DNA from 3 places in the Pseudomonas sp. MC6 genome. Region 1 is predicted to be linked to each of the others. Evidence: predicted binding sites of a transcription regulator. Region 1 holds the regulator's gene; each other region holds the start of a gene.
What was found. Region 1 encodes FliA, which starts transcription of late flagellar genes. Its sites were predicted from a motif close to CTAAAGTTTNNNNNNNNNNNGCCGNTAA; they were not measured.

Region 1 (10,574 bases):
CGACCTCGCGACGCATGAAGCGACCCCAATCGGCGCTCAAGGTCTGCGCTTCGTCAGCCAGACCATTGACCACCGGCGTGGCGCTTTCCACCAGATCCATGGTGCGGTTGGCCGCGGCTTCCGTCAGCTTGACCACATAACCCAGGCGTTCGGTGGCGTCGGTGATTTGCGACACTTCCTCGGCCTGCGGCATGTTCGGGTCGATCTGGAAGTTGACGATCGCACTGTGCAATTCACGTGTGAGCTTGCCGACTTCCTGGTACAGGCCACGGTCACGGGTCTGATTGAGCTCATGGATCAGTTGCACAGCGTCGCCGAACCTGCCTTTTTCAAGGCTTTCGACCAGTTCGACCGCGTGTTTTTTCAGGGTCGACTCGAAATCGCCCTGTGAAGATTCGTTATGCTCCATAGCTCCCCCGCGCGTTCATCAGCCGATGCGTTCGAAAATCTTCTCGATTTTGTCTTTCAACGCCTGAGCCGTGAAAGGTTTGACTACGTAGCCGTTTACACCGGCTTGAGCGGCTTCGATGATCTGCTCGCGCTTGGCTTCTGCAGTCACCATCAGCACTGGCAGGTGCTTGAGTTTTTCATCGGCGCGCACGTGACGCAGCAGGTCGATACCGGTCATGCCCGGCATGTTCCAGTCCGTTACCAGAAAGTCGATGCTGCCGCTGTTGAGCACTGGAATGGCAGTCACGCCATCGTCAGCCTCGACGGTGTTGGTGAACCCAAGATCACGCAGCAGGTTCTTGATGATCCGCCGCATCGTTGAGAAGTCATCAACGATGAGGATTTTCATGTCTTTGTTCAATTCGACCTCCAAGCAGTCTTAAACGCGCCCAGCACCTGGACGCGCCACTTCAATCAATCGGCGCAGCACTTGAAGACTGTCTGGAGCACAACAGAGCAAGACCGGTGCCGTTCATCACCGCACCAGCCTCGTTCGCAGTGTCCCCACACTGCCTTCAGCGCGCTCGCCACTCCCCCAAACGCCCCCGCAAACGGGCCGCGCACTGGCTGTGTAACTGGCTGACCCGCGATTCACTGACGCCAAGGACTTCACCGATCTCCTTGAGGTTCAGCTCTTCGTCGTAGTACAGCGCCAACACCAGTCGCTCACGCTCCGGCAAATTGGCAATCGCGTCCGCCAACGCTGCCTGGAAACGTTCATCTTCCAGATCGCGTGACGGCTCAAGATGAGCACTCGCGCCATCCTCGTGCAGCCCTTCGTGTTCGCCGTCCTGCAACAGATCGTCGAAACTGAACAGGCGACTGCCCAAGGTGTCATTCAAAATCCCGTAGTAATCGTCGAGACTCAATTGGAGTTCGGCTGCAACCTCGTGATCTTTAGCGTCACGGCCGGTTTTAGCTTCAATTGAGCGAATTGCGTCGCTGACCATACGGGTATTGCGGTGAACCGAGCGTGGTGCCCAGTCCCCTTTGCGCACTTCGTCGAGCATCGCGCCGCGGATTCGAATGCCCGCGTACGTTTCGAAACTGGCGCCTTTGCTGGCGTCATATTTGGTCGAGACTTCGAGCAGGCCGATCATCCCGGCCTGGATCAGGTCTTCGACCTGCACACTCGCCGGCAACCGTGCCAGCAAGTGGTAGGCAATGCGTTTGACCAGCGGCGCGTAACGCTCGATCAGCTCGTACTGAGCGTCGCGTGCCGACTTCTTGTAGTAGTTCATACCGCTTGCTGTCATAGCACGGGCCCTGCCGTTTGCTGCACGAGGCGCTCGACGAAAAACTCGAGATGGCCACGCGGGTTGGCGGGCAGCGGCCAGGTGTCGACCTTCTGTGCAATGGCCTTGAATGCCAGCGCGCACTTGGAGCGCGGGAAGGCTTCGTAAACGGCACGCTGCTTCTGCACCGCTTTACGCACGCTTTCGTCGTAAGGCACGGCGCCGACGTATTGTAGGGCCACGTCAAGGAACCGATCCGTGACCTTGGTCAACTTGGCGAACAGGTTGCGCCCTTCCTGCGGGCTCTGCGCCATGTTGGCGAGGACGCGGAAGCGGTTCATGCCGTAATCGCGGTTAAGCAGTTTGATCAGTGCGTAGGCGTCAGTGATCGAGGTTGGCTCGTCGCAGACCACCAGCAACACTTCTTGCGCGGCGCGTACGAAACTGACTACCGAGTCACCAATACCCGCAGCGGTGTCGATCACCAGTACGTCGAGATTGTCGCCGATGTCGCTGAACGCCTGAATCAGGCCGGCATGTTGCGCCGGGCTCAGGTGGACCATGCTCTGCGTGCCGGACGCGGCCGGGACGATGCGGATGCCACCGGGGCCTTGCAACAGCACGTCGCGCAATTCGCAACGGCCTTCGATCACGTCGGCCAGTGTGCGTTTAGGGGTCAGACCCAACAAAACGTCGACGTTCGCCAGTCCCAGATCGGCGTCCAGCAGCATGACCCGACGGCCAAGCTCTGCCAGCGCCAGAGACAAGTTCACTGACACGTTAGTCTTGCCGACGCCACCTTTGCCGCCGGTCACCGCGATCACCTGTACGGGATGCATGCTGCCCATGTTATTTCTTTACCTTGTCTTGCATAGACGGAGGCCACATTACTGGCTGCGCGTTCACAACCGGAACAATGCATGGCAGACCATCGATGTAGGTACAAAAACTGTTCATGAATACCTCAGCCTACCTGCTTGGTCGGGCTGTGATAGATATCAGCGAACATGTCAGCCATGGCTTCTTCGCTGGGTTCTTCCTGCATTTGCACGCTGACGGCGCGGCTGACCAGTTGATGACGGCGCGGCAGATGCAAATCATCCGGAATCCGTGGGCCATCGGTCAGGTACGCGACCGGCAATTCATGACTGATCGCCAGGCTCAACACTTCGCCAAGGCTGGCCGTTTCATCCAGTTTAGTCAGGATGCAGCCGGCTAGCCCGCAACGCTTGTAACTGTGATAAGCGGCGGTTAGAACCTGTTTCTGGCTGGTGGTTGCCAAGACCAGATAATTTTTTGAACGAATGCCACGCCCGGCCAGACTTTCCAGCTGCATGCGCAGCGCCGGATCGCTGGCTTGCAGGCCGGCAGTATCGATCAATACCACGCGTTTGCGCAGCAGTGGATCCAGCGCCTGCACCAACGATTGGCCCGGATCGACGTGGGTCACCGGCACATTGAGAATGCGGCCCAGCGTCTTCAGTTGTTCCTGCGCGCCGATGCGGAAACTGTCCATGCTCACCAGCGCGACATTCTGCGCGCCGTATTTCAGCACGTAGCGCGCGGCGAGCTTGGCCAGCGTGGTGGTCTTGCCCATGCCGGCAGGGCCGACCATGGCAATCACACCGCCCTCTTCCAACGGCTCGACTTCCGGTACGGCAATCATCCGCGCCAGGTGCGCGAGCAACATGCGCCAGGCCTGACGCGGCTCTTCGATATCAGTGATCATCGCCAGCAGATCGCGCGACAACGGGCCGGACAGACCGATACGTTGCAGACGACGATACAGATTGGCTTGCGCCGGACGGCTGCCTTGCAGCTGATTCCAGGCCAGAGTGCCAAGCTGAACTTCCATCAGCTCGCGCAGGCTGTTCAATTCGAAACGCATCGAATCCAGGGCACGCGGATCAACGCCGCCGGAAGACTGCGCAGGCGCCGGGGCCGGACGCGCTGGAGCAGCGTAAGTCGGCTCGCTCAGCGGTTCAGCGGCAGTCAGCGGCAGGCCAGCGGTCAACGGCAGCCCTGCGAAGATCTGGCGATTGCTGTTGCCGTCGGCTTCGCCACGCAGGCTCAGTTCGGCCTGGGCGGTGACGATGCGCGACTGAGTCTTGCGCAGCTCGTCTTCGAGTTCCATGTTCGGAACCCGTGGCGCCAGCGCCGACAATTTGTAATCCAGTGCCGCCGTCAGCTCGACACCGCCAGCAATGCGGCGGTTGCCAATGATGGCGGCATCAGCGCCCAGCTCATCACGAACCAGCTTCATGGCCTGACGCATATCGGCGGCAAAGAAACGCTTAACTTGCATAAACCACTACCTCAGCCGTTGGGCCCTACTGTCGCAACGATGGTCACTTGCTTGTTGTCCGGTATTTCCTGGTAGGCCAGCACATGCAATCCAGGGACTGCGAGGCGGCCAAAGCGCGAGAGCATCGCGCGGATCGGGCCAGCGACCAAAAGGATCACCGGCTGACCTTGCATTTCCTGACGCTGCGCCGCTTCGATGAGCGAACGCTGCAGCTTCTCGGCCATGCTTGGCTCCAGCAGAACGCCCTCTTCCGAGCCTTGTCCTGCCTTCTGCAGACTATTGAGCAATATTTGTTCCAACCTTGGTTCCAAGGTGATCACAGGCAGCTCCGACTCAGTGCCTACAATGCTTTGGACGATGGCGCGGGATACGCCGACCCGTACCGCAGCCACCAACGCGGCGGTATCTTGACTCTTCGCGGCGTTGTTGGCGATGGCTTCGGCAATGCTGCGGATATCGCGCACCGGCACGTGTTCGGCGAGCAGCGCTTGCAGCACCTTGAGCAACTGCGACAACGTGACCACGCCCGGCACCAGCTCTTCTGCCAGTTTCGGCGAGCTCTTGGCCAGCAATTGCATGAGTTGCTGCACTTCTTCGTGGCCGATCAGCTCGCTGGAGTGCTTGTATAGAATCTGGTTCAAGTGAGTCGCGACCACGGTGCTGGCGTCCACCACCGTGTAACCGAGGGATTGTGCCTGCGCACGCTGGCTGATTTCGATCCACACCGCTTCCAGGCCGAAAGCCGGATCTTTGGCGTTGATACCGTTGAGTGTGCCGTAGACCTGGCCCGGGTTGATCGCCAGTTCGCGATCCGGGTAGATCTCGGCTTCGGCGAGAATCACGCCCATCAGGGTCAGGCGATAGGCGCTTGGCGCCAGATCGAGGTTGTCGCGAATGTGCACAGTCGGCATCAGGAAGCCCAGATCCTGCGAGAGCTTCTTGCGTACGCCCTTGATCCGCGCCAGCAATTGCCCGCCTTGATTGCGGTCCACCAGCGGAATCAGGCGATAGCCGACTTCCAGGCCGATCATGTCGATGGGCGTCACATCGTCCCAGCCGAGCTCTTTGGTTTCCATGGCGCGGGCCGGCGACGGCAGCAGTTCCTGCTGGCGCTTGACCTCTTCCAACGCTACGACCTTGGCCACATTCTGTTTTTTCCAGAACAGGTACGCGCCGCCAGCGGCCAGCGCGGCCATGCTCAGGAACGAGAAGTGCGGCATGCCCGGCACCAGCCCCATGACCGCCATCAAACCTGCAGCCACCGCCAGCGCTTTCGGCGAGGCGAACATCTGGCGATTGATCTGCTTGCCCATGTCTTCCGAACCGGAAGCACGGGTCACCATGATTGCCGCTGCTGTCGATAACAACAGTGATGGCAATTGCGCCACTAAACCGTCACCGATGGTCAGCAAGGCGTAAACCCGACCGGCATCACCGAACGTCATGCCATGCTGGAAGATACCCACGGCCATGCCGCCGATCAGGTTGATGAACAGAATCAGCAGGCCCGCGATGGCGTCACCACGGACGAACTTGCTGGCACCGTCCATCGAACCGTAGAACTCAGCCTCTTGGGCGACTTCCTGACGGCGCATCTTGGCCTGGTTCTGGTCGATCAGACCGGCGTTGAGGTCGGCGTCGATCGCCATTTGTTTGCCGGGCATCGCATCGAGGGTGAACCGCGCGCTCACCTCGGAAATCCGCCCGGCACCCTTGGTCACCACGACGAAGTTGATGATCATCAGGATCGCGAAAACCACGATACCAACCACGTAGTTACCGCCGATCACCACCTCACCGAAGGCCTGAATCACCTTACCGGCAGCGGCGTGGCCGTCCTGACCGTGGAGCATGACCACCCGCGTCGAGGCCACGTTCAACGCCAGCCGCAGCAACGTCGCAACCAGCAGAATCGTCGGGAACACGGCGAAATCCAGCGGTCGCAGCGCATACACGCAGACCAGCAGGACGACAATCGACAAGGCAATGTTGAAGGTGAAGAACACGTCGAGCAGGAACGGCGGCACCGGCAACATCATCATCGCCAGCATCACCAGCAGCAACAACGGCACGCCCAGATTGCCTCGACTGAGGTCGGCAACGTTTGTGCGAGCAGTGTTGAATAACTGAGAGCGATCCACCGGTTTTCCCCGTTCCTTTAAAGCAAACTTTTGACGCCCAGAGCGGGCTCACGGCGGGTACTGCAAGAAGCTTTCCAACTTTTGCGATTGATTGAAACAGAGAGGAAGGTGTACGCGAACACTGTAGGAGTGAGCCTGCTCGCGATAGCGGTGTGTCATCCAAAAAATTCGTCAACTGACACTCCGCTATCGCGAGCAGGCTCACTCCTACATTTGGTGTGCATTTCACTCTCACATTTGGAATGCAGTCTCTTGTGGGAGCGAACCTGCTCGCGAAGAGGCCCTTATGTCCGGCACAAATTTTTCGATTTAAACGAAGCTGTTTAAAAGACACCTCAAGACACGGTCTCAAGGCTACAAATCCTTGCGCCAATGCCTACAGCCAAGCCAGAATCCGCCGGCTTGTGCGCTTTGGGGTCGGGTTATATTGTGGTCCGGTCGCTGACAAATCAGCGACCGGGTTTAGCAGCCCGGGTTATCTCTAGACGCATGAAGTCCGTTGCCGTTATGGCGGCTTTGCGTGGGGCACTTCGGTGCGCCGGGTTCTAGAGTCCTGGTCTGCTAACCCGCGTACGGCCGCCACCTCCTTCGTTAGCAGCGAACGGTGGCAGCTTCACTACTCTAGAGGCTTCAACCATGATCAAACCAACCCCCAACCCACCCGCAACCGACCCCACCTCCCCCTACGATTCCCTCGACTCCAGCAAACTCCACGACGCCGCCGACCGCGCCCTCGATCACTACCTCTGCCCGCCCGGCTCCACGCCACCACCGCGTAAAACCCGCCGGATGTACGCCGTCACCGCGGACTTCAAAAATGAAGAGCTGCTGGCCGATGCCAGCGAAACACTCGCCTCAGCCAGAACCATCGCCCATGACTTCGCCCACCTCATACCCGCGTCGCAGCGCAGGACATTGTTGGGGATCGCGCAATTGATCATGCTCGGCGAACTGGCGGTGAATCGGGTGATGGATAATCTGGAGTTGCCGCGGTGATGCGGGCCGGTCGAGTTGTTTGGTGCCACTGCCTGCTCGCGATGGCCTATCTACAGGCAACCCCCAACTGCGGACAGTCAAAACCCGCCGCTCCTAATCAACCGGGGCGGCGCGTTTTACGTTTGAGCCTGGTAACTCGACTCTTTCCGCTTTCAAGGGAAGGGCCGGCACGTCGAACGAAACTTGAGCGCGCCGCCGAGTCTCGACCACTCGTCTGAAACAAGCATCTACCTGTCAGATATGACAGTGGGCAAAATTCACAAACCATTGTGTGATAGCGCTTCACCCACATGCCGGCCTGTCACGGGTCAGGAGCGCGTCATGGACACTCACTCGACCATTGATATCCAATCCGACGATCTGATTGAAGTATTCAAGTTGTTCCCGGTATTCATACCCGGCTGGTTGACACCGGTGAGGCCGTCCGGACTTGCTCACGGCGGCGTTCCGAGACGCCTCTTCACCGGCACACCTGAACGCGTGCGGTGTGTGGTTGATCCGTGGACTGAACTACTAAATCGAGGCGTGGCAGCACTGGCCGAGTACAATTCAGTCGCATTGTTTATCAATGATGGGGCGACGCCCGTGGACAGTCACACTGTCGAGCCCGGCGAGGAAAATAAACGAGTCGCGCTGTACGCCCCGAAATCCAAGTTCGTAAACGGCATCAACAAGCTGCACTACGTTGTTGAACGGCTCAGCGGCAATAAAGAAAAATCGGAAATATCGTCGGTGCTGTACCACCTGCCCCCCCATGCCAATTTCAAGCTGATTATTCCTTCCGAGGTGATCGCCAATGGCATTACCCCTGACTTGGCACAAAACGGTGTCACGTTCGAAATGCGCTACACGACCAAAGAACCTTTCGATCAAGTGATATTGAAGCTAGGCATCGCGACGTTCACGGTGGACGTTATGGATCCCTCGGCACCAGTGAGCAAGACGCTGTATACAGCTGATTTTGAGAACGTTGTTGACGGCGAGATAAACGTCAATTTCGAGGTAACTGATCAACTGGGACAATTTGGCGAATCGCCGAACGAGACGGTGAACATTCGTCTGAAAGAGAAATTGCCGGCCCCGACGCTAACCAACGTATTGGACGCCAACAATAAAGAAGTGCCGGAGGGTGCCAGCACCACCAGCACCACGTTAATACTCAAGGGCACAGCCAGCGAAGGGAAGGAGATCGAAATTTTCGACGGTAGGGGCCCGAGCGCAGAGTCCAAAGGCAAAGTGACCGCCAGTCCAATTGACAGGTCATGGCAGCACACCATCACCGTCACAGTCGGCGGTCACCGCTTGTATGCTAAATCGCTGTACCACCCGACCTCGGTTTATTCCAACGTGCGATTGCTGACGGTGAGTCCCCAGCAACTTTCAGTCGACACGACGCTGATGGAGCTGGATGGCGTGATGGTAAGAAGTGGTTACTGTCCAAACCTCAACGGTGTTGATGCCATTGGTAACACTAAGATCCGCGAGGCTGCCGGGGGTATTGCGCCCTATACATACAGGTCCTCGAATCCAGCCGTCGCGGCAGTTGACGCCGGCGGCAAGGTAACAGGAATGGGCAACGGTGGGGCAACCATCACCATCACCGATCAACAGGCTGCGCAGGTCAGCTACTCAGTCAAAGTCTCGAATATCTACTCCGTGTTCGTAGGTGGAGGCTTAGGCTGGACTTACCAGAGACACCTTCAAGCATTGGCGCAAAGAGGAGACGTGCATTTAACGCCGCAAATCCTTGCGGTCATTCAGCGTTGCTTCTCGCAACCTTGGTTCGTATGGAGTGCAGGTCCAACGGCCCCTCACCTGGACAGGGCCTGGACCGGCAACGCCAATGGAGCCAGGGCTGAGGTTTACAATACCTATACCCGAAATTTTGAATGGCTGGACCAGACAGCTGATCCCCATCATGGATTGTTCTTTTTATTTAACTATGCAGGTGCATTGGGAGCGATGAGCAGTAACGAGGAGCACCTAGAAGCCGCAGAAATGATCGGACCTTCAAGCAACACCGACTAGTTGAAACTTGTCGGAATAAATGTCTGCACAACTTCGCAATCCTGAAAGCCCGCGCCCCCATGAAAATGGCCGCGGGTTTGTTGTCTTTTTAGGCTCAACTTTAAGATCTCGTTGAATTGTGTGTAATGACATTTCCGCAAGGCTACAAATCCTTGCGCCATTGCCTACAGCCAAGCCAGAATCCGCCGGCTTGTGCGCTTTGGGGTCGGGTTCTATTGTGGGTCGGTCGCTGACGAATCAGCGATCGGGTTTAGCGACTCGAACTCAAGTCAAAGGTGCATCGGCGTTCCAGGCTTCGTTGCGGATCTGTATTTTCGCGATTTCGTCATGGTGGCTGTATGCGGGAGACCTTCGGGTCTGCCGGGTGCCTTTGACCGGTTCGCTAACCTGCGTACAGCCGCCACCCACCTGTTTAGCGACAGGGTGTAGCGGCTCCACTTCAAAGGAGCTTCACCATGATCAAACCAACACCCAACCCACCCGAAACCGACCCTACGTCCCCCTACGAATCCCTCGATTCCAACAAGCTCCACGACGCCGCCGACCGCGCCCTCGATCACTACCTCTGCCCGCCCGGCTCCCCCCCACCGCCACGCAAAACCCGCCGGATGTACGCCGTCACCGCTGACTTCAAAAACGAGGAACTGCTGGCCGATGCCAGCGAAACACTCGCCTCAGCCAGAACCATCGCCCATGACTTTGCCAACCTCATACCCGCCTCGCAACGCAGAACGCTACTGGGGATTGCGCAATTGATCATGCTCGGCGAGCTGGCGGTGAATCGGGTTATGGATAATCTGGAGTTGCCGCAGTAGCCGCGCCCCCATGATCGTTCCCACGCTCTGCGTGGGAATGCAGCCCGGGACGCTCTGCGTCCCTTCCAGAGCCGAACGCGGCGCATCCGTTGAGGCATTCCTTTGCTACGCGTAGGAACGATCAAAATATAGAGGCGCACGGGAAAACTCTCCCGGCGCCTGACAAGTCTCTGTACGTCAGGTCAAGTGATAAGCCATCCACCGTTTACGGACCGCGTTGCCCGCGACTGGTAAGCTTGCGCCCGCCAGAACTCCGTTATCCAACAGTTCGTAATAGACGACGTAGGGAGTGGCAAAGGAAAGGTTAATAGCGAAAAAACGGCCATAATATGGCCCTCTTGCACCGAACAGGGGAGTCAAGTCGACGAAATTCGCCTGTAGGTGGCCCGCGCCGAGCGGCCGGTTATCGTTGTAAATACGGGTGGCTCCGGATTGGCTAAGCCAGGAATGCGCCTCGGCTGCCGTCATGAACGCCTCGCTCATTCCAAGCCGATAAACATTCGTCACTTGCACCAAATACGAAACCTTTTGCTGATCGGCATCCGTCACGGTGATGGTGGTCGATCCGTTATGCCTACCGGCAACCTTGCCATCGGCGTCAACC
Region 2 (10,574 bases), 3.1 Mb from region 1:
ATCCGGCCGAAAGCCGTGACCAATCTACATCAGGTCGACGATGCGCCGCTGCATCACGTGGCCATGCCGGACAGCATGTCCAGTTCGCCACTGGTGGCAGCGCTTGACCCTCGTGTAGACGAGCAGGTGGTGCAGGAGCAGATGGTCCAGGATCCTGGGCAGGCCCCGGCAAATCCCGAGCCTGAACCTGATAGTCAGCCAGCGCCTGCGGCAGCGGTCGAACCGGATACCGACACCGACACCGACAAGCCCGCGCCCGATCTCAGTGGCGGCAGACCCTGAACTGAACAAAAACCACCGCGCATAAAAAAGGGCAGTCCCCTCAAGGACTGCCCTTTTTATTAGCCGGACGAATCACATATCGTCTTTATCGAAACGGCGTGCTTCACGCTGCAACTGATACACGAAGCGCTCAACGTTGCGCGCTGCCTGACCACTGATGTTGTGGAAGCGCAGGCCGGCGAAGGTGATGTTGAGTTTTTCTTCGAAGTGCAGATAGCGCAGTTCGACGGAGATCGGCTGGTTGCCGAACAGCGGCGGGGCGATCAAGCGGTCATAGACCTGACCCAGTTGCAGGCGATCAGTGATATCGCCTTCGAAGCGCAGCTTGCAGCCGGTCGCGGAAATATCCAGCAGTTTGCCGTTGATCGGCGCCTTGAGCTTTTCGCCGCCCAGTTCAACGCTGACCAGATCAGTCAGCTTCAGCGCGGCGCGGAAAGCATTGCGGCGCTGGTGGTAAACCACTTCGGTCGGCAGTTCGCCGGTGTAGAAACGATCACCTTCGGACTCTTCGATGTTCAGTGTGCCGGTGCATTCCCAGGCAATGCGCACACCGTCATGAAAACCTTCGACCTTGAACGGCTCGCCGGCCAGCAGGAAGCGTTCGCCATCACGCGGGATCATCTCATCCAGCGCGATCGAGGCGCTGTCGCGGTCGACTTTGATCAGGTAGCTCTGGAAGCGCTGGCTGCGCTCGTGAAAAGTGATGATCAGCGGATCGTGGCTTTCTTGCAGCTGGCGCAGGTTGCTGGAGATTTCCAGTGGCGTGGTGAGCACCTTAGGGGGCTGCGGAGCATCATCCGCGCTGAGGGCGTTGGACACGGTTTATCAATCTCCAGACAAAATATGACGACTAGCCAGCATTTTGCCAGCATGTTCCGCGGGTTGATAGAGCTGGCGCATCAACGGCTCATGCCTGGCTGAGCGGACGCGGTACGGCGGGTTTGGCAAATGTACCGCTGGCGTTATAAAGCGCTGGCGCTTCACCACCGGTAAGGATCTTCAGTTGATTGGCCGTGGCGGCCTGCTGGATCTGGATCGACTGGCCGTTCTTGACGTTGGCGGCCTGGCATTGAGCGATCAGATCGGTCAATGCATCGCCTTGCGTCAACAACTGGTCGCCAATGCTCGACTTGCCAGCCAGCTGCTCCAGACCGCTGCGGTCTGTCGACAAGTTGAGGCTGGCGAGGATTTCGCTGCGTTTGCGGCCATGCTGTTCAAGCAAAATGATCAATGCCTGTTTATGCGCCAGAATTTCTTCCAGCAGGGGCATGTCGCGACCGTGCAACGCGAGAGATTCGGTTTGCAGCAACTCCAGCAATTGTTGAGCTGGAGCAAAGTCGTCGTTGATCAGTTGCAATAAATTAGTGTCGTGCATGGCTGGCCTTGGGTGTTAAGCGTCCAAAAGCCTCGCGCCGGCAAAGGCCTAGCGCTGGGCTTCGAAGTTGAGCAGTTTGCTGGCTACACGGTTGCTGTCGACTTTATAGCTGCCATCGGCAATCGCGGCTTTCAACTCGGCCACACGGGCTTTGTCGACAGCAGGCTGATCGCGCAGCTTGTCAGTGACCTTCTGCAACTGTTGAGCCTCATTGCTGAGGTGTACCGATTCCCCGCTTTTTGCGGTACTGGCCGGTTCGGCCTGGGTATTCAGCGGCGCGGAGGTGCCGGTTTCGGCGGTTTCCTTGGCGTTGCTGGTACGTGTACTGCCCGTAAGTGACGAGGAGCTGTTCAAACGGCTGAAATCGATGACCATGATAAAAACCTCTGGGAATTTGGACGCTTGCCATGTTTTCGGCCATCCCCTGGAAAACTTTAGGCACATTTACAATGAGCCTTGCATGCGCCGGCGCGTGTCCTGCTGCGGCACAGTTTAGGGAACAGCCGGGGGCAGCGCCAGTTTTCTACATCGCGACTTCCACTTGGCCGGGCGCGGTGACTTGCGCCTTGATGACCCGTTGCGAGTTGAGGTTTTTCACGCGTATCTGTTCTTTCAAACCGCCATTGGCCAGCGCTTCACCTGGCATGCGCACGGCGAGCGTGCCGCTGCGCGCAGTGATGACCACTTGATCGCCCTTGCGAATGACTTCGGCCTGTTCCAGATGAACCAGGGTAATGACCTGATCGGCTACCGTTGGTCGGGTTAATTTCTGCCCGATCGCTTCGTCTACCGAGGTCAGAAAGCCTTGGTTGATCGTACTCACGTCGCGCTCACGCAGGGTCACGTCCTGCGGTTCGATAATCCCTGCACGTTTCAGCGGTCGGGTGGTGGTCACAATCTCGCGAAACAGGCGGACTTGAGCGGGCACGAACACGGTCCAGGGCGAGGCGCCTTCACAGCGCACCTTCACGGTAACCCGGCCCAACGGACGTGCCGGGCTCTCCAAAGTCGCTGTCAATTCCTTGTCGCACATAGGCATGCGCATACGGGGGTCGAGCTGGTTAACTTCGATTTCGTAGCGGCCTTCCGTTTGACTGGTAGCCAGATAGTCTTCTACGGTGAACTCAAGAAAGCCCTGAGTGACGCCGATAAGCATGTCAGGCAAGGTAACCGCATCAGCAATGGCAGGGCTGCCAGCGAAAAAGCAGCAGACGGCTGACATCGCGCAAAGGCTTTTGCGAGCGCGGGAGGTCAGGTGTCGGAAAAATGTCGTTTGAGCGTTCATACGAGTTAAAAAGCAAGCGCCGTGCCGTTTAGCAATGAATGTGCGTCGCAACAACACTTGGCGTTGGTGTAGGAGTCTGGGCATGGCTGGTGTAATGGATTCGGTGAACCAGCGCACGCAACTGGTAGGGCAGAATCGCCTGGAGCTGTTGTTGTTCCGTCTTGACGGTCAGCAGCTTTATGGAATCAACGTGTTCAAGGTGCGGGAAGTGTTGCAGTGCCCGTCGCTGACGTTGATGCCCAAGTCCAGTCCTGTCGTGTGCGGGGTGGCAAATATCCGGGGGGCGACCATTCCGATCCTTGATCTGGCAATGGCCACCGGTTCCGGAGCGTTGAAAGACAAGAACAACCCGTTCGTGATCATCACGGAGTACAACACCAAGACCCAGGGTTTCCTGGTCCGCTCGGTGGAGCGCATCGTCAACATGAACTGGGAAGAGATTCATCCACCACCCAAGGGCACGGGCCGCGATCATTACCTGACCGCTGTGACTCGGGTGGACAATCAGTTAGTCGAAATCATCGACGTCGAGAAAGTGCTGGCGGAAGTTGCGCCGACACCGGAAGCGATTTCGGTGGGCGTGGTCGATGTCGAGACCCAGACCAAGGCACTGTCGTTGCGTGTCTTGACGGTCGATGACTCATCGGTGGCGCGCAAGCAGGTCACGCGTTGTCTGCAAACGATCGGTGTCGAAGTGGTGGCGCTGAACGACGGCAAGCAAGCACTGGATTACCTGCGCAAGCTGGTCGATGAGGGCAAGAAGCCGGAAGAAGAGTTCCTGATGATGATTTCCGACATCGAGATGCCGGAGATGGACGGGTACACCCTGACGGCGGAAATCCGCGGCGACGCACGCATGCAAAAGCTTCATATCATCCTGCATACTTCGTTGTCGGGGGTATTCAATCAGGCGATGGTCAAGAAAGTCGGTGCTGATGACTTCCTGGCCAAATTCCGTCCTGATGACCTGGCATCCCGGGTAGTCGACCGGATCAAAGCAGCAGATATCAGCTAGGAGCGCTTTGCTCCTGGCGGTCAACACGATTTAAGAGGCGGCATCATTGTCTACGGGTAATTTGGATTTCGAACAGTTCCGGGTCTTCCTGGAAAAAGCCTGTGGCATTTTGCTCGGTGAAAACAAGCAGTACCTGGTCTCGAGCCGTCTCAACAAACTGATGGAGCAGCAAGGCATCAAGTCCCTGGGTGAGCTGGTTCAGCGCATCCAGACCCAGCCGCGCAGCGGTTTGCGCGAGCAGGTGGTCGATGCCATGACGACCAACGAAACCCTGTGGTTTCGTGACACCTATCCGTTTGAAGTCTTGAAGAACAAGGTGCTGCCTGAAGCGATCAAGGCCAGCCCCAACCAGCGTCTACGGATCTGGTCGGCCGCCTGCTCGTCGGGCCAGGAGCCGTACTCGCTGTCGATGTCGATCGACGAGTTCGAGCGCAGCAACCTGGGCCAGTTGAAGATGGGTGTGCAGATCGTTGCCACTGATCTTTCCGGCCTTATGCTGAACAATTGCAAGACGGGCGAATACGACAGCCTGGCGATCGGTCGCGGTTTGTCGCCGGAGCGTCTGCAGCGTTACTTCGACCCGAAAGGGCCGGGGCGCTGGGTGATCAAGGCGCCGATCAAGAACCGCGTGGAGTTTCGCTCGTTCAACCTGCTCGACAGCTACGCCGCGCTGGGCAAGTTCGACATCGTGTTCTGCCGCAACGTGTTGATCTACTTCTCTGCCGAAGTGAAGAAGGACATCCTGTTGCGCATTCACAGCACGTTGAAGCCGGGCGGTTATCTGTTCCTTGGCGCTTCCGAAGCGCTGAACGGTTTGCCGGACCATTACCAGATGGTGCAGTGCAGCCCGGGGATCATTTACCAGGCGAAATGATTACATCGGCAACACAAAAAACGGCAGGACCGCAAAGGCCTGCCGTTTTTTTGTGCCTGCGGAATTTCTCCCTGACACCACAAAACCCCTGTAGGAGTGAGCCTGCTCGCGATAGCGGTAGCCCATTCAACATCATCGGTGCGTGACACACCGCTATCGCGAGCAGGCTCACTCCTACAGGGGGCCGTGGTGCGTATGAGATGGACGGCAAGCGGCAGAAAAGCGGCATCCGGCGGAAACCGGTTGCCGCTTTTCTGGCATTGCCGCGTTGCCGACTCCCCGCAAAGCCGCGGTTTATGGGGGTTTTATAGTTTGGCACGGCGCTTGCTAAAGCTCAGTTACGAAAAACCGGTCACCTGAAGGTTCCCGACATGAGCATCAGCTTCGATAAAGCGCTCGGCATTCACGAAAAGGCATTGGGCTTCCGCGCCCAGCGTGCCGAAGTGCTGGCCAACAACATCGCCAACGCCGATACCCCGAACTACAAGGCTCGGGATCTGGATTTCTCCAAAGTGCTTGAAGCACAGACCCAGAAAAACGCGAACGGCACCATCGCCCTGAACATGACCAACAGCCGTCACATCGAAGCTGAAGGTCTGGGCAACGGCGACGAATCGCTGATGTATCGCACGCCGATGCAACCTTCGATCGACCAGAACACCGTGGACGCCCAACTGGAACAGTCGAACTACGCGGAAAACGCCGTCGGCTTCCAGGCCAGCTTCACCCTGCTCAACAGCAAATTCAAAGGGCTGGTGTCAGCCCTGCGCGGAGAGTAATTCATGTCCCTGTCCAGCGTTTTCAACATTGCCGGCAGCGGCATGAGCGCACAGACCACGCGTCTGAACACCGTGGCGTCGAACATCGCCAACGCCGAAACCGTCTCCTCGAGCATCGACCAGACCTATCGCGCCCGTCACCCGGTATTCGCCACCATGTTCCAGGGCGGCCAGAACAGCGGCAGCAATTCGCTGTTCCAGAGCCAGGACGCCGCCGGTCAAGGCGTGCAGGTGCTCGGCGTGGTCGAAGACCAGAGCAACCTCGAAGCGCGCTACGAGCCGAACCATCCGGCGGCCGATGCCAAAGGCTACGTCTACTACCCGAACGTCAACGTGGTGGAAGAAATGGCTGACATGATTTCCGCGAGCCGGTCCTTCCAGACCAACGCCGAAATGATGAACACCGCCAAAACCATGATGCAGAAGGTACTGACCCTCGGTCAGTAATAAGGGGCGACTGCCATGAGTGTTTCCGATACCACCAGCAGCTTGAGCATGAATGACATCCTGTCGAACTCGTCGAAAAAGACCAGTTCGACCGCCGGTGGCATTGCTTCGGCCACTAACAGCGCCACCGGCGGCCAGGCCCTGGGCAAGGACGCGTTCCTGCAATTGCTGGTCACCCAGCTGAAAAACCAGAACCCGCTCGATCCGCAGGACAACAGCGCATTCGTTGCCCAGTTGGCACAGTTCAGTAGCCTGGAAGGCATCACCACGCTGAACAGCACAGTCAGTTCGCTGGCCGGCAACTACAACTCCTCGCAAGCCTTGCAGGCGTCGTCGCTGGTGGGCCGCAATGTGATCGTGCAGACCAACTCGGTTCAGCTCGACGATCCAAGCAAAGGCATGACCGGTTCGGTCACCGTTCCGTCGTCGATTGCCGGCGGCACCGTGAGCATCACCGACAGCAGCGGCGCGGTGGTTCGCACCATCGATCTGGGCAGCCGCGCTGCAGGCAACGCAAGCTTTACTTGGGACGGCAAGGACAAGGACGGCAATCTGGTGGCTACTGGCACCTATACCGTTAAGGCCAACGCATCGATCAATGGCACCTCGACCGATATGGCGACCTACCTGCCGGCCACCGTCACCAGCGTGACGATCAGCCAGACCGGCGGTGAGCTGATGCTCAACCTGTCCGGCAAGGGCACCGTTGCCCTGTCCAAAGTACAAACCATTGGTATATAGAGCCGACTAACCGGCACAAAGGAGTGGAATATGTCTTTCAATATCGGCCTTAGCGGTCTCTATGCAGCCAACAAACAACTGGACGTGACCGGCAACAACATCGCCAACGTCGCGACCGCCGGTTTCAAATCGTCCCGTGCAGAATTCGAAGACGTCTACTCGGCCACTCGCCTGGGTAGCGGCAGCAAAGTGATCGGCAACGGCGTGCGCCTGGCCAACGTTTCCCAGCAGTTCACCCAGGGTGACATCAACAACACCGGTAACGTGCTGGACATGGGCATCAACGGTTCGGGCTTCTTCACCATGAGCAACAATGGCTCGGTGTCCTACACCCGTGCCGGTACGTTCAAGGTCGACAACGCCGGTTACATCACCAACACCGACTACACCTCGCGCCTGCAGGGTTACGGTGTGGACGCCAACGGCAAGATCATCAACGGTGTATTGACCGACCTGAAGATCGATACCTCGAACCTGGCGCCGAAATCGACTTCGTTGGTGACTTCGAGCATCAACTTGAACTCGACTGCGCCGGTGATCAACGACACAGTGGCGGCCGGCAAGTTTGATCCGAGCAAGCTTGAGACGTACACCAAGTCGTTCAGCACGCCGATCTATGACACGCAGGGCAACTCTCACGTCATGGATCAGTATATGGTGAAGACCGGCGAAAACACCTGGAAGGTCTACACTCTGGTTGATGGCCGAAACCCGGATGCGACCGGTAGCAATCCAAACGATCCGCTTACGCCTCCGGTTGCTTCGACACTCACCTTCGACAGTTCTGGCAACCTGTTGCAGGTCAGCACGCCTAGCACATTACCAGCTCCGGCGCCGAACCCGATCATCAGCAGCGACTTGAAGCTGACGACCTGGAAGCCGGGCACTGTGACCAACGGTACCTTTACGCCTAACGGTGCGGCTGCCAACCCGGCCGGTATTACCATTTCGATGGCCAAGACCACTCAGTACAACGCTGACACCGCGCGTTCGATTCCGACTCAGGACGGTTACGCCACTGGCCAGATCACCAACCTGACCATCGACGGCACCGGTACGCTGTTCGCCAACTTCAGCAACAACCAGAGCAAGGCCATTGGCCAGGTTGCGCTGGCCAGCTTCACCAACGAACAAGGCCTGCAGGCTATCGGTGGCACCAGCTGGAAAGAGACGTTTGCTTCGGGTATCCCGGGCTACGATGCACCGGAAACCGGTACCTTGGGTTCGATCGCTTCGAACTCTCTGGAAGAGTCCAACGTTAACCTGACTAACGAACTGGTAGACCTGATCAAGGGCCAGAGCAACTATCAGGCGAACGCCAAGACCATCTCCACTCAGAGCACGATTATGCAGACCATTATTCAGATGACCTGATTGCGGTTTGTGGTAGTTTTTTGGGCCCCTCGTTTTGAGGGGCTTTTTTTTTGGCCTTGGCGGCCTGTGGGTTCGCTCCGGGACTGATCCGGGCGCAGCGTCTACGGTTTGCTTCGCTGCACCTTGGGATTTGTGGTGTAGCTACCCCTCATCGGAACGCCGCCCGCCCAGCCCTCTCCCGAGGGAGAGGGGGCCGATTTGTGTTGGCTTTGAAATCGCATACGACTCGGTATTCAGCGTCGCCGTATCTCTCACATCCACGCAGTCAGTTCCCTCTCCCTCCGGGAGAGGGCCAGGGTGAGGGGCTTTTGATGTTGCCCCAAAAGAAAACCCCCGACAAACCAGAAGTCTGTCGGGGGGTTCTTTTGCCAGGAGAGTATCAGGTGTCTCGCAACGCCTGACTCAGCTCAGCTTATTGGCAAGCTTCGCAATCCGGCTCGTCGATGGCGCAAGCCTTTGGCACTGGAGCAGGACCGGCAGGAGCAGCCAGCACCGAATCGTCGCCGTGGTTGCCACCGCTGGAAACAGCGTTCAGCTTGCCGGTGTTGATGGTCGACTTCTCGGTGCTGGTCGCGGCCAGGGCACGGAGGTAGTAAGTGGTTTTCAGACCACGGTACCAGGCCATGCGGTAGGTCACGTCGAGCTTCTTGCCCGATGCGCCGGCGATGTACAGGTTCAGCGACTGGGCCTGGTCGATCCACTTCTGACGACGGCTGGCGGCGTCAACGATCCACTTGGTGTCCACTTCGAACGCGGTCGCGTAGAGCTCTTTGAGTTCTTGCGGGATGCGCTCAATCTGCTGAACCGAACCGTCGTAGTACTTCAGGTCGTTGATCATGACCGAGTCCCACAGACCGCGAGCCTTGAGGTCGCGAACCAGGTACGGGTTGATCACGGTGAATTCGCCCGACAGGTTCGATTTCACATACAGGTTCTGGTAGGTCGGTTCGATCGACTGCGATACGCCGGTGATGTTGGCGATGGTCGCGGTCGGTGCGATGGCCATGATGTTCGAGTTACGAATACCTTTCTGAACACGGGCGCGAACCGGTGCCCAGTCCAGGGTTTCGTTCAGGTCGACATCGATGTACTTCTGGCCACGTTGCTCGATCAGGATCTGTTGCGAATCCAGCGGCAGGATGCCTTTGGACCACAGCGAACCCTGGAACGTCTCGTACGCGCCGCGCTCGTCAGCCAGGTCGCAGGACGCCTGGATCGCGTAGTAGCTGACGGCTTCCATCGACTTGTCGGCGAACTCGACGGCAGCGTCGGAACCGTAAGGAATGTGCTGCAGGTACAAAGCGTCCTGGAAGCCCATGATGCCCAGACCGACCGGACGGTGCTTGAAGTTGGAGTTCTTCGCTTGTGGCACCGAGTAGTAGTTGATGTCGATAACGTTATCGAGCATGCGAACGGCGGTGTTCACGGTGCGTTCCAGCTTGGCGGTGTCCAGCTTGCCGTTGACGATGTGGTTCGGCAGGTTGATCGAGCCCAGGTTGCAAACGGCGATCTCGTCCTTGTTGGTGTTCAAGGTGATCTCGGTGCACAGGTTCGAGCTGTGAACCACGCCGACGTGCTGCTGCGGGCTGCGCAGGTTGCACGGGTCTTTGAAGGTCAGCCAAGGGTGGCCGGTTTCAAACAGCATGGAGAGCATTTTGCGCCACAGGTCTTTGGCCTGGATGGTCTTGAACAGTTTGACCTTGCCTGGGTATTCGGTCAGGGCTTCGTAGTACTCGTAGCGCTCTTCGAAGGCTTTACCGGTCAGGTCGTGCAGGTCCGGCACTTCGGATGGCGAGAACAGGGTCCACTTGCCGTCGTCGAAGACACGCTTCATGAACAGGTCAGGGATCCAGTTGGCTGTGTTCATGTCGTGGGTACGACGACGATCATCACCGGTGTTCTTGCGCAGTTCGATGAACTCTTCGATGTCCATGTGCCAGGTTTCCAGGTAGGCACAGACAGCGCCTTTGCGCTTGCCACCCTGGTTAACGGCTACCGCGGTGTCGTTCACCACTTTGAGGAACGGAACCACGCCTTGCGACTTGCCGTTGGTGCCTTTGATGTACGAACCCAGTGCACGCACCGGCGTCCAGTCGTTGCCCAGACCGCCAGCGAATTTCGACAACATGGCGTTGTCGTGGATCGCGTGGTAGATGCCCGACAGGTCATCCGGCACGGTGGTCAGGTAGCAGCTCGACAGCTGTGGACGCAGGGTACCGGCGTTGAACAGGGTCGGGGTCGACGACATGTAGTCGAAGGACGACAGCAGGTTGTAGAACTCGATCGCACGGTCTTCTTTCTGCTTCTCTTCGATCGCCAGGCCCATGGCCACGCGCATGAAGAAGATCTGCGGCAGTTCGAAACGAATACCATCCTTGTGGATGAAGTAACGGTCGTACAGG
Region 3 (10,574 bases), 1.7 Mb from region 1:
ACGTTGGGCCGCATGCTGTTCTCCAACGACGAGATCCTCAAGTCGGTCAAAGTGATTTCCGGTGGTGAGCAAGGTCGCATGCTGTTCGGCAAGCTGATCCTGCAAAAGCCGAACGTGCTGATCATGGATGAACCGACCAACCACTTGGACATGGAATCGATCGAGGCACTAAACCTGGCGCTGGAAAACTACCCGGGCACGCTGATCTTCGTCAGCCACGACCGTGAGTTCGTATCGTCCCTGGCCACGCGCATCATCGAGCTGAGCCCGGACGGCGTGACCGACTTCAGCGGCACTTACGATGACTACCTGCGTAGCCAAGGTGTAGTGTTCTAAAAGCGGCTTCAAGTGTTGAGCTGCTAGCTTCAAGCTAAAGCCCTGTCCATGTGACGGGGCTTTTTGCATTCCAAGGTGAGGGATTTGCGGGTGCGGCTACCTTCGCGAGCAGGCTCGCTCCCACAAGGGAATGCATTCCAAAGGTGGGAGCGAGCCTGCTCGCGAAGGGGCCATCAGCCGCTACATCAATCCTCGGGGAAAGTAGTTAGCCTGCTTTCTTTTATCTGACACCCAAGCCATGATGCGAACTCTCCCACCGCCGCCCGCGAACGAGTCCTCATGTCTGCGCAGCAACTGCCACCGCAAAGCTCCATGGCGATCACCCTGCAGATCGTTTCCATCGTGTTCTACACCTTTATTGCCTTCCTCTGCATCGGTCTGCCGATCGCGGTGTTGCCCGGTTATGTGCATGAACAACTGGGTTTCAGCGCGGTGGTTGCCGGGCTGGTGATCGGCTCGCAGTACCTGGCCACCCTGCTCAGCCGGCCAATGGCCGGGCGTATGTCGGATACGATCGGGACTAAGCGGGCGATCATTTATGGTTTGTGGGGGATTGTCCTCAGCGGCTTGCTGACGCTGGTATCTACGCTGCTACAGGACTTTGCGCTGACCAGCCTGATCATTCTGATTATCGGCCGCTTGCTGCTCGGCATCGCACAAGGGCTGATCGGCGTCGGCACCATCAGTTGGTGCATGGGCCAGGTCGGCGTCGAACACACCGCAAAATCGATTGGCTGGAACGGCATCGCTTCCTATGGCGCGATTGCCATTGGTGCGCCATTAGGGGTGGTGATGGTCGCCGAATACGGCTTCACCAGCCTCGGCATCGCGTTGGCCGTGCTGGCGGCCGGTGCACTGCTGCTGATTCGCAACAAGCCGTCGGTGCCGGTGATCCGTGGCGAACGCCTGCCGTTCTGGGCGGTGTTCGGGCGAATCGCCCCGTATGGCGCCAGCCTGACCCTGGCCTCGATCGGCTACGGCACGCTGACCACGTTCATCACCTTGTATTACCTGAACCGTGGCTGGACCGGCGCGGCGTACTGCCTGACCGTGTTCGGCGTGTGCTTCATCCTGTCACGGCTGATGTTTATCTCGGCGATCAGTCGCTTCGGCGGCTTCAAATCGGCGATCGCCTGCATGACCATCGAAACCGTGGGCCTGGTGATGTTGTGGCTGGCCCCCTCCACCGCATTCGCTTTGATCGGCGCAGGGCTGGCGGGGTTTGGCCTGTCGCTGGTCTATCCGGCGCTGGGTGTCGAGGCGATCAAACAGGTGCCCAGCTCCAGCCGAGGATCTGGTTTGGGCGCTTATGCGGTGTTCTTCGATCTGGCGCTGGCGATTGCCGGGCCGCTGATGGGCGCGGTGGCGCTGAATCTGGGCTATTCGTGGATATTCTTCAGTGCGGCGCTGTTGTCGGTGATCGGGCTGGGCCTGACGTTGCTGCTCCAGCGCCGGGCGATTTCCTGAAGTTCGCCGCGATCCCCTGTAGGAGTGAGCCTGCTCGCGATAGCGGTGTATCAGAAAAGGAAATGTCGACTGACACACCGCTATCGCGAGCAGGCTCACTCCTACAGGGGATTTGCGGGGTTATTGATCCGCGGTTTGCATGCCGGCCCGCGTCGGCTTGCCCAGCGCATGGGAGAAAAACCGTCCGGCTTCGGAGATCAGATTGCGGTGAATATCCTCGCGATCCACGCCATCCGCATCGGTACACAACGCCGGCATGGCGCGAATCTGCTCTTCATTACACGGTGCCATAAAGACGAAGTGCCCTGCCCCGGCCAGTAATTTGAAATCCGGCGCGGTCGGCAGTTTGCGCGCCAGCGCTGCCGCGTTTTTGTCGAAGGCCACCAGTTTGTCGCCATCACCGCTGTAGAGCAGCACCGGCACATGCACGTCAGCCAGGGTGTGACGACCGAACTTGAGGCTCAGCGGCGCCATTAACAGCAAAGCGTGAACACGCGGATCGGCCACCGGTTGCAGGTCATCGCGATCAACGATCAGCTCACCTTGCGTATTGCAGGCATCACGATCATCCGGACGCTCCTGACAATAACGACGCAGACGATCGAGATCCGGTTGCGCGCCCGACAGGATCAACGCCGTCTCGCCGCCCGCTGAATAACCGATCACCCCGACCTGATCCGCGTTGACATACGGCGCGAGCATACGGTCGCCCAGGGTTGCGGTGATGGCTTCGGAAATCTGGATCGGCCGCCCGTAGAGATTGCTCAGGGTGCCGAGTCGGCTGTGGTCTTTGGAGTTGTCGCCGGGATGAATCACCGCCACCACCACAAAGCCTTTGCGTGCCAGCGAGGTCGCGAGATCGTGCAGCGCCAGCGGCGTGCCGGTGTTGCCGTGGGAAAGCATCAGCATCGGAAAGCGGCCGATGGCAACTTTGGTGTCTTCGCCAGCCTCGACGGAGTAACCCTCGAGCAGACTCATGTGTTCGCGGTCGCTGGAAGGATAGAAGGCGATGGCGCGCATCGGTTGCAGGTCCAGCGGATCGAGGAAGGTCATCTCGTGGTAGCCGACGCTCCACACCGGGTGTCGCCCAGGCGCAGCGTGCACTGTGTTAAAGCTGCCAAGCAGGCAAATCAGTAACGTTGCACAAAGACGCATCATGGGATGCTCCACCCTGTTGTGACTCAATCGAAAGTTCCGTTGCGTTGCGGGCCTGAAACGCCGGGGATTCGGTATTTCGGTACGACAATGCACTCAGACGCTGATTGTGTGACTGCATAACCCGGGCCAGATTATGTAACAGCCAGAAACAAAAAACTCTGTATTCGCCCCTTGCGGAACCAGAATACAGAGTTTTTTGAGTATTACCTGAACAACAGCTGTTCTTTACGCAAGCCTTACGCAGCGGCGAACAGTTGCTCGCTGATCTTCGCTTGAGCAGCAGTCATGGCGTTGTTGCGCACTTCGTCGCCATACGCCAGGCCTTCGGCACGGACGATTTCGATGTCGGTGATGCCGAGGAAGCCCAGCACCAGCTTCAGATACTCTTCGTGAGCGATGCCGCTGGCCTGGCCAGCGTGGATGCCACCCGAGGTGGAAACGATCACCACTTTCTTGCCACCGCACAGGCCTTCCGGGCCGGCTTCGGTGTAACGGAAGGTTTGACCAGCAACTGCAACGCGATCGATCCACGCTTTCAGTTGGGTCGGCACAGTGAAGTTGTACATCGGTGCGGCGATGACGACGGCGTCGGCAGCGATGAATTCGGCCAGGGTCGAAGCGCTCAGTTCGGCTTCGTGCTGTTGTGCGGCGTTGCGCAGTTCAGCGGTGGTACCGGCGGCGACCAGCGTGGTCGACGAGAAGTGGCTGATGGCATCGGCGGCCAGGTCACGGTAGGTCACCACGGCGCTTGGATCGGCGGCCTGCCAGGCTTTGACGACTTCGCCGCTCAACTGACGGGAGGCCGAGTTGTCGCCCAGAATGCTCGAATCGATATGCAGCAGTTTCATGTGGAATCTCCTGGAATGAATCGCCGGTGGCGACGGAATGGAGACAATCCTACGCAAGAAACCAATGGATGATTAGCCGCCTGAAATGCGATAGTTTGTCCCACTGATAGAACAGTTGGATTTCCCTATGCAAGACCTCAACGATCTCTACTACTTCGCCAAAGTTGTCGAGGCCGGCGGTTTTGCCGCGGCCGGGCGTTTGTTGGGCATTCCCAAGTCACGGCTGTCGCGGCGTATTGCCGAACTGGAAGAGCGCCTTGGCGCGCGTTTGCTGCAACGCACCACCCGGCAACTCAACCTCACGGCGGTGGGTGAGCGCTATCTGCGTCATTGTCAGGCGATGTTGCTTGAGGCGGAGATGGCCGATGAAGCGGTGGCGAGCATGTCCAGCGAGCCGCGTGGCCGCCTGCGGGTCTCCTGCCCCACCGGTCTGGCACGGGAAATGTTGCCGTGGGTCATCAGCGAGTTCCTCGGCAAATTTCCTCAGGTGCAACTGGAAGTCGTCTTGCTCAATCGCCGGGTCGATCTGGTTGGCGAAGGCTTTGATGTCGCATTGCGTGTGCGCGAGCACGGTGACGAAGATCCGTTGCTGGTGACCCGCCGCTTGCGTCAGGCGCAAATGGTCGTGGTTGCCAGTCCGGATTTTGTACAGGACCAATCGATCAACCATCCGCAAGACCTGAAAAATCTGCCGGTGCTCGGCGCTCTGGAGGCCGATCGCATGGTGCATGTGCGCTTGCTTGATCAACAGGGTGAAGGCTTCGAGTTGAACATGGAAGCACGCTTGGGCATCGATGACTTTATTGTGCGCAAAGCCTGCGTACTGGCGGGTCAGGGTTTCACTTTGCTGCCGATGATGTACTGCGAAGAGGAACTGAGAAACGGCACCCTGGTGCAGTTGCTGCCAGAGTGGTCGCTACCCGGCGGCTGGTTGCAAGCGGTGTATCCGCATCGACGCGGGGTCATGCCGGCGGTGCGCGCGTGGATTGATCATCTGGTCGAGTCGTTCAATGCCTGTGGGGAGCGGTTGTTATGAGCAAGGGAAAAATGAGTGAAACCGACGTCGCGGCGTTCTGCCTGGAACTGCCGGGCGCTCGGGAAGATTACAAGTGGGGTGGTGTGCGGGTGTTTTCGATTGCCGGCAACAAGATGTTTGCCTTGCAGGGGCTCCGTGGGGATTCGTTGGCATTCAAGGTCGACAAGGATCTGTTTCTCTGCCATTGCGACCGCCCCGGCATTCACCCGGCGCCATATCTGGCGCGGGCGCAGTGGATCATCATGCACCCGCCCTACCCGCTGGGTGCCGAGGAATTGCGCGGGTTGTTGCAGCGTTCGCATCAATTGGTGGTGGGCAAGTTGCCAAAGAAAACCCAGGTGGGATTATTGCTCTAACCCCAATCCCTGTAGGAGTGAGCCTGCTCGCGATAGCGGAGTGTCAGTCAAAGAAATTCCAACTGACACTCCGCTATCGCGAGCAGGCTCACTCCTACATAGGGAATTGCGGTGTATTCAGAACAGTGTCAGCAGATTCGAGCCGAGAAACAGCTGGTCGATCCAGAACACTTGGTGCAACACGACAATCACCCAGAACAGGATCTGAAACGAGACCTTGCGCGTCTTGTGCCGGAACACCTGCTGGGCAATCAACGCGCCCGGCCAGCCGCCGGCCAGTTCCACGGCATGCAGGATGTTCTCCGGGGTGCGCCAGGCATCGGTGCGCGCCTTGCGCTTGTCGGCCCAATACATGAAGAACGCCAGCACGCTGACAACCCCATAGGCTGCCAACGGCACCAGCGAAATCCCGCGCAGCCACATCGATACAGAGCCGAACAGCGGCAGCGCGCAGACGATCAGCAGAACCAGCAGTTTCAGCTTCAGATGCTGGATATTGTTGCCGCCCGAAGGTCGACCATCCGGCCGGCGTGCGCGGGAATCACTCATGGTTTGGCCGCTGCCCAATCGATCCAGCCAAACTGCCACGTCGCCAGAATCACCAGGCCAAACACGATCCGATACCAGGCGAACGCCGCATAGCTGTGGCTGGCGATGAACTTGAGCAAACCGCGCACGGCGATCATGGCGAAGATGAACGCCGTGACAAAACCGATGGCAAACACTGGGAAGTCCGCCGGCACAAACAGGTCGCGGTATTTGTAGCCCGAGTAAACCGCCGCACCCACCATGGTCGGCATCGCGAGGAAGAACGAGAACTCGGTGGCGGTCTTGCGCGACAGACCGAACAGCAACCCGCCAATAATCGTCGAGCCGGACCGCGAGGTGCCGGGGATCATCGCCAGACACTGGGCGAAGCCGACCTTCAAGGCATCTTTCCAGGTGATCTCGTCGACCGTTTCGGCGTGCACTTCATGCTGACGCTTTTCCGCCCACAACATGATGATGCCGCCCACCACCAGTGCTGTCGCAACGGTGATCGGGTTGAACAGGTATTCGTGGATCAGGTCGGCAAAGATCACACCCAACACCACCGCGGGCAGAAACGCGATCAGCAGGTTGGCGGTAAAACGCCGTGCGCTCGGCTGCGTCGGCAAACCGATGACCACATCAAGAATCTTGCGTCGAAACTCCCAGACCACCGCGAGGATCGCGCCGAGCTGGATGATGATATTGAACGCCATGGCCCGTTCGCCGCCGAAATCGAGCAAGTCGGCAACGATGATCTGGTGTCCGGTACTGGAAATGGGCAAAAACTCCGTCAGCCCTTCTACAACTCCTAGTATCAGTGCCTGCAAGGCCGTCCAAAGATCCATCAATCCCCCAAAGAGCGATGCGCGTCGGCATGCCCCGATAGTATTTTTCTAGCGTTCACTGCGATCAGCGTAGCTGGTTATGGCTGTACCGATTCCGCGCGCACAGGATCCACACGAAACGGTCAAAATTCCGTGAAATATCAATTTGGATTCAGGTTTTCACGCGCGGGGCCGAAATCCTAACAGACAAGCCTTAATAGCGCTGCCGCGTTATACGACTTGGGTCGCGTATGCCCGCTCACGAAATCGTGGTTGGATGCTGGCGGTCGTTTATTACAAGAAAAAGAATCCGGAGTGACAGCGTTATGAACAGCTTGCGCAGTGTGTCGATCAGCCGACGCTTGTGGCTCATCTTGATTGTGGCGGTGGTCATGTTGCTGACCTTGGGCGTGTTGATGCTCAAGCAGATCCACGACGATCTCTATCATGCCAAAGCCCAGAAAACCCAACACGTGGTGCAGACCGCCAGCGGCCTGCTGACCTATTACCACGACCTTGAAACCGCCGGCACGCTGACAAAAGATGCCGCGCAGAAACAGGCCCTCACCGCCATTCGTGGTCTGCGCTACGACCAGAGCGATTACTTCTGGATCAACGATCTCACGCCCGTGATGGTCATGCACCCGACCAACCCCAAACTGGAAGGCCAGAACCTCTCGGCGATCCGCGATCCGGACGGCTTTGCGGTGTTCAACGAAATGGTTGCCATCGCCAAGGCCAAAGGCGCCGGCATGGTCGATTACCGTTGGCCGAAACCGGGCGCCAGCGAGCCGGTGGCCAAGACCTCCTACGTCAAACTGTTCGAGCCTTGGGGCTGGGTGCTCGGCTCCGGGGTTTACGTCGACGACGTCCAGGCCGAATTCCAGGGCCAAATGATCAAGGCTTCGGTCATCGGCTTGGCGATTGCGCTGATCATGGCACTGCTGGTGATCCTGATCGCGCGCAGCATCGTCCGCCCGTTGCAGGAAACCGTGAACGCCATGGCCAACATTGCCAGCGGTGAAAGCGACCTGACCCGCAGCCTCGATACCCACGGCAAGGATGAAGTCACCGAGCTTGCGCATCACTTCAACGCCTTTACCGCCAAACTGCGCCGGGTGATCGGCGATTTGCAGGTGTCGGCCAGCGCTTTGGGCCAGTCGTCCAGTGAACTGGGCAACGATGCGTCGCAGGCCCAGCAACGCAGCCAGCAGCAATCGCAACAGATGGAACTGGTGGCCACGGCGATCAACGAAGTGACCTACGGCGTGCAAGATGTGGCGAAGAACGCCGAGCACGCCGCCGCCGAAATGCGTGACGCCGAAGCGCAAGCGCAACAGGGCCAGATCAACATCGATGGCAGCTTGCAGCAGATCGACAAGCTGTCCGGGACCATTGATCAAGCGGTCGAAGTGATTCGCACCCTGGCTGCCGAAAGCACGCAGATCGGCAGCGTACTGGAAGTGATCCGCTCGATTGCCGAGCAGACCAACCTGCTCGCGCTCAACGCCGCGATCGAAGCGGCGCGGGCCGGTGAGCAAGGTCGCGGGTTTGCCGTGGTGGCCGATGAAGTACGCCTGCTGGCGCAGCGGACGCAGAAGTCGACAGCGGAAATCCAGTCGATGATCGAGCGCCTGCAGAACCATTCCGAAGCCGCCGTAAAGGTGATCGGCGACAGTAGCAAGGCGTCGCAATTGACCATCGAGCAAGCCGGGCTGGCCGGCGCCAGTCTGAACGCCATTGGCCAGGCATTGCGCAATCTCAACGGCCTGAATGCCTCGATTGCCAGCGCTACGTTGCAACAGGCCCACGTAGTCGAGGACATCAATCAGAACGTGACGCAGGCTGCTGGCCTCTCGCACAGCACGGCGATCGCGGCCGAGCAGTCGAGTGCGGCCAGCCTGAAACTTGGCCAGTTGAGCGAACAACTCAACGCCCTGCTGCGCCAGTTCCGCGTCTAGACACCACCCCCTGTAGGAGTGAGCCTGCTCGCGATAGCGGTGTGTAAGCCACTATAAATTTCGCTGACACACCGCTATCGCGAGCAGGCTCACTCCTACACGTTTTTGGGTACAATCCGCCCCCTTCTTTTTATTTCCCCAAGGAACCCCCATGTCCGGGCTTGAACTGTTTGCCGCCGCCCTCGGTGTGATCGCCGTCTGGCTGACGGTCAAACAGAATCCGTGGTGCTGGCCGATCGGGCTGGTCATGGTGTTGCTCTACAGCTGGATCTTCTTTGAAGTGAAGTTGTACTCGGACATGTTGCTGCAAGTGATTTACGCCGCGCTGCAAGTCTATGGCTGGTGGCAATGGACCCGCGCCGGGACGATGCATGACGGCCGCGAGGTCACTCGCCTCGATCATCGGTCACTTTTGCTCGGCCTCAGCGTTGGCGCTGTCGGCAGTGTCTTGCTCGGCGCGGCCATGGCCCATTGGACCGACGCCGCGCAACCGTGGCTGGATGCGGCGCTGACCGGTTTCAGCCTGGTCGCGCAATTGTGGATGGCGCAGAAACGCCTGCAATGCTGGGCGTTGTGGTTCGTGCTCGATGTGATTTTTGTCGGCCTGTTCATCTATAAAGGGCTGTACCTCACCGCTGCGCTGTACGCTCTGTTCACCCTGCTGGCAATTCAAGGCTTTCGCGAATGGCGCGCCGATCCGGCGTTGCGCACATGAAGGTCGTGGTCCTGACCGGGCCCGAATCCACCGGCAAGAGCTGGCTGGCGGCGGGCCTGCAACAACGCTTTGGCGGTGTGCGCGTGGATGAGTACGTGCGCCGCTTTATCGAACTCAATCCCCGTGACACCTGCCTGGCTGACATCCCCGAAATCGCTCGCGGTCAGCTGCATTGGGAAGACCAGGCACGGGCGCAACAGCCGCCGCTGCTGATTCTCGACACCCATTTGCTGAGCAATATGCTGTGGAGTCAGACGCTGTTCGGCGACTGCCCGGACTGGCTGGAATCGGAATTGTTGGGGCGGCATTACGACCTGCACCTTTTACTCTCGCCAGAACAGATCGACTGGACCGATGACGGTCAGCGCTGCCAACCGGATCTGGACGAGCGTCTGGCGTTTTACCAGTCCACGCAAAACTGGCTGGAAACCCACCATCAGCGCTTTCTGATCATTCAGGGCAATTGGGCCGAACGCCAACGACAGGCTTTTGCCGCCGTCGAGCAACTGCTGGCGGAGTGACCCGGCCAACGGGTCAGTTTCCCCAAAGATTCCCCCTGTTTTGGGGGCAAAGTGTCCAATCCTGAAACACTCCGTGAGGTGCAAAGTGCCCGTCTCAGCACTGTTCACTGTTTTGTCATCGCCGTTGTTTCACGGTTGAAACACATCGTCGCAAACCCTCGTTCCAGAGCTTTGTTCAGCCAATAGACAGGTCGGCGCGCGCACGCGTGTATCAATCCTGAAACAGTGTGCGTATCAGCTGCGCGGCTGATTTTTGCAAGCATCTGAAACCAAACAACATTTAAAAAGCGGCACAGCTTTCGCTCTCTTCTTCACAACGCTGACTCGGGCCAGCCCACTGAAGAAGGAATTGCAGCCGTGGGGAATATCCAAAAAGGTTTGACCTGCCTTCTGCTGATCGGATCAGCAGCCAGCACATTGCTCAGTTTCAATGTCCACGCAGAAGGCAATGGCGTCATCGTCCTCAACCGCGATGTCCAGCCGATCCCGATTGGTCGCAATGGCGGCAAAGACCCCTACCCGACCACCGTCAATGCCAATCCGTCCGCACGCATCAACTCCACCATGAACAGCACCGAATTGAGCGACGGCGACTTCGCCGGTGTCGCCAGCGGCAGCGCGTTCCGCACCGTCAACAATGTCCAGGTCGGCAGCAATCTGCCAGGCCTCAATACCGTCACCAATCCCAATGGCATGCCCGGCATGAGCGCAGGACACGGCGGCGGTTCCGGTGGCGCGATTTCCGGCACGATCAACCGCGCCATGAGTTCCGGCCTTGCCCCCCTGACCCGCATGGCCGGAGGCCAATGAAATGAATCGTT

Region 2: a site for FliA is predicted at 2,068-2,095, ahead of flgM (flagellar biosynthesis anti-sigma factor FlgM). Genes of this name have one in related genera too.
Region 3: a site for FliA is predicted at 6,728-6,755, ahead of ACOYXE_RS07025 (methyl-accepting chemotaxis protein). Genes of this name have one in related genera too.

The regions. Positions count from the first base shown of each region.
Region 1 is NZ_CP186504.1:3,250,726-3,261,299, forward strand. Features, by position in the region: gene ACOYXE_RS14505 (protein phosphatase CheZ) at 1-409, opposite strand, end outside; gene ACOYXE_RS14510 (chemotaxis response regulator CheY) at 428-799, opposite strand; gene fliA (RNA polymerase sigma factor FliA) at 966-1,706, opposite strand; gene fleN (flagellar synthesis regulator FleN) at 1,703-2,533, opposite strand; gene flhF (flagellar biosynthesis protein FlhF) at 2,650-3,990, opposite strand; gene flhA (flagellar biosynthesis protein FlhA) at 4,002-6,131, opposite strand; gene ACOYXE_RS14535 (DUF6124 family protein) at 6,768-7,127, shown strand; gene ACOYXE_RS14540 (Ig-like domain-containing protein) at 7,449-9,155, shown strand; gene ACOYXE_RS14545 (DUF6124 family protein) at 9,611-9,970, shown strand; gene ACOYXE_RS14550 (Ig-like domain-containing protein) at 10,148-10,574, opposite strand, start outside.
Region 2 is NZ_CP186504.1:192,554-203,127, forward strand. Features, by position in the region: gene ACOYXE_RS00920 (MFS transporter) at 1-282, shown strand, start outside; gene ACOYXE_RS00925 (flagellar brake protein) at 355-1,101, opposite strand; gene ACOYXE_RS00930 (flagella synthesis protein FlgN) at 1,190-1,657, opposite strand; gene flgM (flagellar biosynthesis anti-sigma factor FlgM) at 1,706-2,032, opposite strand; gene flgA (flagellar basal body P-ring formation chaperone FlgA) at 2,181-2,942, opposite strand; gene ACOYXE_RS00945 (chemotaxis protein CheV) at 3,025-3,957, shown strand; gene cheR (protein-glutamate O-methyltransferase CheR) at 4,004-4,831, shown strand; gene flgB (flagellar basal body rod protein FlgB) at 5,203-5,610, shown strand; gene flgC (flagellar basal body rod protein FlgC) at 5,614-6,057, shown strand; gene flgD (flagellar hook assembly protein FlgD) at 6,073-6,798, shown strand; gene flgE (flagellar hook protein FlgE) at 6,829-8,172, shown strand; gene ACOYXE_RS00975 (ribonucleoside-diphosphate reductase subunit alpha) at 8,585-10,574, opposite strand, start outside.
Region 3 is NZ_CP186504.1:1,550,840-1,561,413, reverse strand. Features, by position in the region: gene ACOYXE_RS07065 (ABC-F family ATPase) at 1-336, shown strand, start outside; gene ACOYXE_RS07060 (MFS transporter) at 616-1,803, shown strand; gene ACOYXE_RS07055 (alpha/beta hydrolase family protein) at 1,924-2,961, opposite strand; gene ACOYXE_RS07050 (FMN-dependent NADH-azoreductase) at 3,198-3,809, opposite strand; gene ACOYXE_RS07045 (LysR substrate-binding domain-containing protein) at 3,937-4,845, shown strand; gene ACOYXE_RS07040 (MmcQ/YjbR family DNA-binding protein) at 4,842-5,201, shown strand; gene ACOYXE_RS07035 (DUF1294 domain-containing protein) at 5,319-5,750, opposite strand; gene ACOYXE_RS07030 (undecaprenyl-diphosphate phosphatase) at 5,747-6,577, opposite strand; gene ACOYXE_RS07025 (methyl-accepting chemotaxis protein) at 6,883-8,517, shown strand; gene pnuC (nicotinamide riboside transporter PnuC) at 8,669-9,232, shown strand; gene ACOYXE_RS07015 (AAA family ATPase) at 9,229-9,753, shown strand; gene ACOYXE_RS07010 (hypothetical protein) at 10,111-10,563, shown strand; gene ACOYXE_RS07005 (adhesin) at 10,565-10,574, shown strand, end outside.